3 regions of the Paraburkholderia sp. D15 genome follow, and region 2 is predicted to be linked to each of the others. Evidence: riboswitches for the same ligand, from Rfam matches in the RefSeq annotation. Region 2 holds a riboswitch; each other region holds the start of a gene.
What was found. Region 2 has a riboswitch for cobalamin ahead of LFL96_RS22340 (TonB-dependent receptor). Riboswitches for the same ligand answer to the same signal wherever they lie in the genome.
Positions count from the first base shown of each region.

Region 1: linked by a shared signal. The riboswitch ahead of LFL96_RS25290 (CbtB domain-containing protein) and the one ahead of LFL96_RS22340 (TonB-dependent receptor) in region 2 are both predicted to bind cobalamin.
Region 3: linked by a shared signal. The riboswitch ahead of cobW (cobalamin biosynthesis protein CobW) and the one ahead of LFL96_RS22340 (TonB-dependent receptor) in region 2 are both predicted to bind cobalamin.

Region 1 is NZ_CP110396.1:1,226,009-1,228,270, reverse strand. It holds gene LFL96_RS25300 (hypothetical protein) at 40-285, shown strand; gene LFL96_RS25295 (histidine phosphatase family protein) at 317-925, opposite strand; cobalamin riboswitch at 1,000-1,138, shown strand; gene LFL96_RS25290 (CbtB domain-containing protein) at 1,180-1,401, shown strand; gene LFL96_RS25285 (CbtA family protein) at 1,413-2,144, shown strand.
Region 2 is NZ_CP110396.1:579,397-581,658, forward strand. It holds gene LFL96_RS22340 (TonB-dependent receptor) at 1-1,278, opposite strand, end outside; cobalamin riboswitch at 1,464-1,662, opposite strand; gene cobF (precorrin-6A synthase (deacetylating)) at 1,972-2,262, shown strand, end outside.
Region 3 is NZ_CP110396.1:156,226-158,487, forward strand. It holds gene cobN (cobaltochelatase subunit CobN) at 1-131, opposite strand, end outside; gene cobW (cobalamin biosynthesis protein CobW) at 138-1,313, opposite strand; cobalamin riboswitch at 1,509-1,787, opposite strand; cobalamin riboswitch at 1,855-2,150, shown strand.

The DNA of each region.
Region 1 (2,262 bases), 650 kb from region 2:
AACAAATGCATCGCGGACAACGGATGTTAAAGGAACGTCATGATCAAAAATCCTGAGATTGCATCAGATCTGAGCAACCGGTTTCTCGGCGTCAGTGGAGCAATTAACGACGCGATTATTCTGGTGCAAGAAAGCTGCCCTGCCGACGAATTCAAAGCGTTTCGTCGGGCAATGGGTCAACTACTCGACCAGGTGTATGTTCTGGCTCTCGAACCGCTCTACGAAGCGCACCCCGACATCGCACCACCTGAACTGGAATTCAAGCCTCGCGGGAAAGGGCGATAGCGGGGACGAGGGGGGGGCCAACGCGTCGCCGCTAGCCGACTGCCGGCCACCACGTCCAGCCTCGCCGCGAGCAGCGCAATTCGATGATCGACAGCGGCGCGATCTCGATGCGCGGGAACACCTGCGCAGCAGCACCGAGCGCCACGACGATCGCCGCCCGCATGACCGGCGCGTGAGTGACCGCGACGATAGTACGAAGCTTGTTCTTATCGTCGAGCGTCCGTTGGCTTGCCGGATCGCTGAGCGAATCGAGCCACGCGCCCACGCGCTTGACGAGTTGGCTGAACGACTCACCGCCATGAGGCTTGGCGTCGGGATCATGCATCCATGCCCCGAGTTCTTGCGGCGCTTCGGTCAGCAGATCGGCGAGACGCCGACCCTGCCACGCACCGTAATTCACATCGGCCAGATTGGCATCGACGATTGCCGCGAGCTTCAGCGCCTGCGCCGTTGCACGTGCGCAGAGCGCCGGGCTGACCAACGCGCTGGCATCACCCGGAATCGAAAGATGCGCACGTGTGGCATCGATTTCGGCAATGCTGCGCTGATCGAGCGAGTCGAACGACACATCGCCGGGGAAACGGCCCGCGCGCATCGCGGCGGTCGACGCGTGACTGATCAATAAAAGCCGAATGTCCATTCCGTTGAATCCCTCGAAGCTACATCGATGCCCAGCGCCCAGCGCCCAGCGCCCATGCGGCGCACGCACTTACCGGTTATCGAACGCGAAAGTTTAGCGCGTAGAATAGCGGCGTTGCGAAGCACGGAAGCCGGTGAGAACCCGGCGCGGTCGCGCCACTGTAATTGGCTTCTTCTGCCAACAGCCAGACCCGAGCTTTGCGCACTCCCTTTGCTATCGACTATCGGGGCGCGTTACCCCAGGAGATGTCATTCATGACCCAAGCTGTATTCGATTCCGCCAATGCGCCCGTTGCGCAACCCACGCCGATTCCGTTGCGCGAATTGCTGCCGTGGATCGTGTTCGGCGGCCTGCTGCTGTTGCTCGCCATTTACTTCGTGGGTGCGGAAGAGGGCGCCACGTCGCTCGTGCCCGGCATGTACGTCCATGAGTTCGTGCACGACGGCCGCCATCTGCTCGGCTTTCCCTGCCACTAACGGAGTCGAACATGGTCGGTAAATTGTTGGTACGCGGGATGCTCGCAGGCATCGCCGCGGGATTGCTCACGTTCGGTTTCGCCCGCGTGGTCGGCGAACCGCAGGTCGATCAGGCGATCTCCTTCGAGGAGAAAGCCGATGCCGCTAAAGGCGAAGCGCCCGAACCGGAAATCGTGAGCCGCGAGACCCAGGCCGGTTTGGGTCTGCTCACCGGCGTGGTGACGTACGGCGCGGCAGTGGGCGGGCTGTTCTCGCTGGTGTTCGCGTATGCGTATGGCCGGGTCGGCGCGGCGAGTGCGCGGGCTCTGTCCGCCTGGCTCGCGCTCGCGGCGTTCATCGCACTGGTGATCGTGCCGAACATCAAGTATCCGGCGAATCCGCCATCGGTCGGTGACCCCGAAACGATCGGCATGCGCACCGGGTTGTTCTTTCTGATGATCGCGATTTCCGTCGCGGCGATGGTGTTCTCGCTGAAAGTGCGTCGACGTCTGGCCGTGCAGCTCGGCGCATGGAATGGATCGATCGTGGCAGGCGTGCTGTTCGTCGCGATTATCGCGGCCGTGCAGCTGTCGATGCCGGTGATCAACGAAGTGCCCGCGGCCTTCCCCGCCGTGCTGCTGTGGAAATTCCGCGTAGCGGCGATCGGCATGCAGGTCATTATGTGGACCACGATCGGACTGTTGTTCGGCGCGCTGGTCGAGCGCAGCGCTTTCGTGCGGCCGGTCCGGCGCGCGGCGATCTAGGCAGGTGGCATACCGCGCGCACCGCTTGATAAGGTAATTGGATCAAGCGGTTGCCGCGGTTGTGGGAAGGTTATCCACAGGCTTGCGAACAAAAACTGGGGATAACTGAAGCGACGAC
Region 2 (2,262 bases):
GTTGCCCGTGTTGACCGACACGCCCTGCACGACCTCGTGCCGGCCCGCGAGGAACAGCGTGAGCGGCCCCAGCACCGCCGACTGATGCAGCGACACCGCCGAGTCGTTACGCGCCGGCACGCCCGACGGAATGTCGATCGGCAGAAACGCCTGCTCGCGCGAGAAGTCGTAGGCGATCTTCGATTCGCCGGACAGCGGCAGGCCGAACAACGTGTGCCCATGTTCCTGATGCGTCAGCGAAGTCGAGGTGCTGAAGCGCGTCGAATCGATTTCGTCGGTGCCGAGCGTGGGATCGTTCGCGTAGAGGAACTGGCGGTCGTACGCGTAGCCGATCGACTGGTCGAACTGCGTATACGGCGTGATGTCCACATGGAACGACACGCCCGTGGTCAGTTGATGATCGAGCTGCTGGTCGTCGCCGCCGGCGTTGTCGTAGGAGAACGTCGACTTGTGATACAGCGCGAAGGTCGATATCGACCAGTTGTCGCGCGCGTAACCGAGCCGCGCGTCCACGTCCTGCGCATGGTACGGATTGCGGCCGGCTTCGTGGCCGTAAGCGAACGGCAAGGTGGCGTCGATGCCGGCCGTGTTGTAGTCGTGCAGACCCAGCGAATACGTCAGCCCCGACAGCGCCGAAAGCGGACCGCTGGACGGAATGCTGCCCGACGTGCGGAATTGCGTATCGAAGGTTTTGTTCGAACCGCCGCCGAACGACACCGTCGTGCGGTTGGGTTGATTCGCCGCGTGGTTCGTGAACAGCTGCACCACGCCGCCCACCGCATCCGCGCCGAACGAGGCCGCCGCCGGACCGGAGATCACTTCCACGCGATCGAACGCCGAGGTCGGCAGATCCGCCCACTCGGCCTGCCCCGTGGTCGAGGAGCCGACGCGAATCCCGTCGATGAACACCGCCACCTGATTGCCGCTCGACCCGCGAATGCTGACCGATGCCGTGGCGCCCGGACCGCCGTTCTGGACCACGGTCACGCCCGGCAAGGTGGCCAGCGCCTGGGTGATGCTGGGGTCGGCCGGCGACAGCCGGTCGAGATCCGCCCGGGTCAATACCTGGGTCGACGCATAACGCTGATCGAACGATTGCGGCAGATGCTGCGTGTCGCCGGTCACCACGATATTCGGCAAGGTGGTTTGCGCGGACGGCTGGCCCGGCGGCAAGCTCGCGTCGTCCGCGGCGTAGGCGGACGAAACGGCTGCGGGAAAAACGATCGGCAATGCGCAGGCGGTCAGCGCGGACGTCATGAGAACATGATGGATTTTCATGGCGTGGCGATACCTGTTACGGAAATGCCGAGGCAAAGACGAATGCAAAGGTGTTGCGCCTCCGACGATGGAGCGCATGGATCAAAACAGAGGGACATGACTGGTCCTGAGGTTGGGCCGTCCTTGCAACGAGCGACCGCATGGGAGCGGTGCCGGCGCATCGGGACACCCCGCCCGATGCGTTTGCGCAGACCTCGGTCGATGGCAGGTCTCCTGGCTCGCGAGTCGTCGTTGCGCGCCGACCTTCCCGGTCACCCAGTGGTCACGTTGGGCGCGAACTCGTCGCTGACAGTTGCGGGGGCAGCCGCAGACTCGGGGCGCGTACGCCCCTCACTGCATTCCCTTTTGATCCCCGTCAGGGGAACCATCAGGGCGCAAGCGTAACGACTCGACGGGCCGCGCGTCAATGATTCGCGGTACCGGTCGGACGTTCGCGCAACACTTTCGCGGCCGGCACCCTGCTGGCGAGCGCGGCCTGCGTCCGCGGCCACCCAATCGATCGAATACCGCACCGTGCGGGAGTCACGCTATGATTCATCAAGCAATATGTTTTGATCATCGTATGAGCCGCCTTCCTATCCGCCTTCCTATCCGTTTTTCCGCCGTTTTCTCTCCCTCATTTGTTCCCCCCTGCATCGAGTCGATCGCCACGCATCCCATGCCGCTGATTCACGCCAACCGGAAATCCGTTTGATGAAAAAAATCCTGATCATAGGAATCGGTGCCGGCGATCCGGACTACCTGACCGTCCAGGCGATCAAAGCGCTCAACCAGGCCGACGTGTTCTTCGTAATGGACAAAGGCGCCGCCAAAGACAAACTGATCGCGCTGCGCAGGCAGATCATCGAACGTTTCGTCGAGGGCGGGCGCTATCGCATCGTCGAAGCGAGCAGCCCCGAACGGCGCCCCGATCACGGCGACTATCGCGGCGCGGTCGACGACCTGAACCGCGACAAGCAGCGCATTTTCGAGCAGCTGATCGCG
Region 3 (2,262 bases), 420 kb from region 2:
ACGCTGGCCAGCAGCGACAGGGTGGTGTCGGCCGAACTGAGCACGACGATCTCCGCGGGCTGCTGATCGATACGGATCACGCCCTGGGTATCGTCGACAAACCCGCCCGGCGTCGTGCGCAGCAGATGCATGAGCGCTTATGCTCCGTTCGCGGCGAGCGTGCCGGACGCAGCGGACGCAGCGGACGCAGCGGACGCAGCGGACGCAACGGATGCATCGGCCGAAGCGAGCGCCGCGTCGAACGCACGTTGCAACGCAGGCTGATCGAGGTCTTCGCCGATCAGCACGAAACGGCTCGGGCCGCTTTCGCCGGCCTGCCAGCGTCGATCGAAATAGCTGTCGAAACGGCGGCCCACGCCCTGAATCACCAGACGCATCGGCGCGCCCGGCAATGCCGCGAAACCTTTCACGCGATAGATCGTGCTGGTTTCGACCAGCGTCTGCAACGCCGCGATCGCCGCTTCGCGCGAATGCACGTCCGCCTGCACGACCACCGAATCGAATTCGTCGTGATGGTGATCGGCGTCGTCGACGGAACCGTGATGGTCGTGGCGCAAATGAATCGTGTCTTCCGATGCCGCTTCGAGACCGAACAGCGTATGCAGATCGAGCTGCCCCATCTGCGCGCGCACGATTTTGACCTGCGGCGGAATCTCGTCGCGGATCAATGCCTCGACCGCGCTCTGCCCCGCGGCGTCGAGCAGATCGGTCTTGTTCAGAATCACCAGATCGGCCGCCGACAACTGGTCTTCGAACAATTCGTGCAGCGGCGACTCGTGGTCGAGATTCGGATCGGCCTGGCGCTGCGCATCGACGGCGACGGGGTTGTCGGCGAACTGGCCGCTCGCCGCGGCCGGGCCGTCCACCACGGTGATCACCGCGTCGACGGTAAAGCTGCTCTTGATCTGCGGCCAGTTGAACGCCTGCACGAGCGGCTTGGGCAGCGCGAGACCGGACGTTTCGATCAGCACGTGATCGATCTCGTCGCGGCGCTCGACGAGCTTTTCCATCACCGGAAAGAACTCTTCCTGCACGGTGCAGCACAGGCAGCCGTTCGCCAGTTCATACAGTTGGCCTTCGGTTTCCACGCCGTTTTCGTCGCAGCCGATCCCGCAACCCTTGAGGATCTCGCCATCGATCCCGAGTTCGCCGAACTCGTTGACGATCACCGCGATGCGTTTGCCGTCCGCATGCTGAAGAATGTGCCGCAGCAACGTGGTCTTGCCGCTGCCGAGAAAGCCCGTGACGATGGTGACGGGGATCTTGCGCATTGAATGCGCCTGGCGGGTTTGCTTGTCCATCGTGAGGTCCATCCGTGGGAGTTGCACGGGCACGCCGGCGCGCCTGATCGCGATCTGAACGGAAGCGTGGCAGGCGCGAACAACACGCGCTGCGTCCCACGACGACAAACCGGATAGATCACGAAGCACGGGGACGAACGGCGGCGTTGCCGCGACAACGGGAAACAGAAAGCGGGAGATCATGGACGCGCGCCGCATCCCCGCGGCGTTGGTCCTGCGTGTTCTGGCCGGTATCCGGGCTGGCGAAAGCGCCGCTTCCCCTTCCCGGGCGAGGAATTTCTCGCCCAGTGGTGATATGCCGACGCGGCCTTGCGCGTGGACATCGAAGCCGGCTCCGCGGCGCCGGTGATGAACCGACGCCACATTTCGCTTACCGTTGCGGGGGCAGCACAGGTTGACCGGTCCAATGCGGACAGGCGCCCTGTTTCCCGTTTAACTGCGTGCGCGGGAGGCGCGCACGCGAGCACCAAAGTGCGTGCGAGTGTAGGCGCGCGGGCCCTCGGCGTCAAGGCGGCATCGGCCGGGAAGGCTTATCGGGCGGGGCGCCGTGTGCTATCGTATGCGCGCGTTTGGTGCCCGCACATGCGTTCGCGTGTGCAGTTAAACGGGAAACAGGCCGCGCCCTCGTGCGCTTAACCTGTGCTGTCCCCGCAACGGTAAGCGACCAGCGGCGTTTCATTCGGCGGCACCTCGACAGTTTTTTCGCGAGGGCCGCGAACCCGCGCCGCGCATGCGTTTTTCGACGCCACTGTCCGATGAAAACCTCGATGAAAATCGACGCGTCCGGACGGGAAGGCAAAGCGCGTGAGGTCGTCAGCCCGGATACCGGCCAGACGCGGAGGCGGCGGCCATCACGCCGCCGGCCGCCGGAATCCGCGAGGGACGGATGTGATGGCGTTGTAGCACGACATGACAGATTCACGCGCGCGTTTGCGTCTTCGCGTTTGCGTATTCGCGTTTC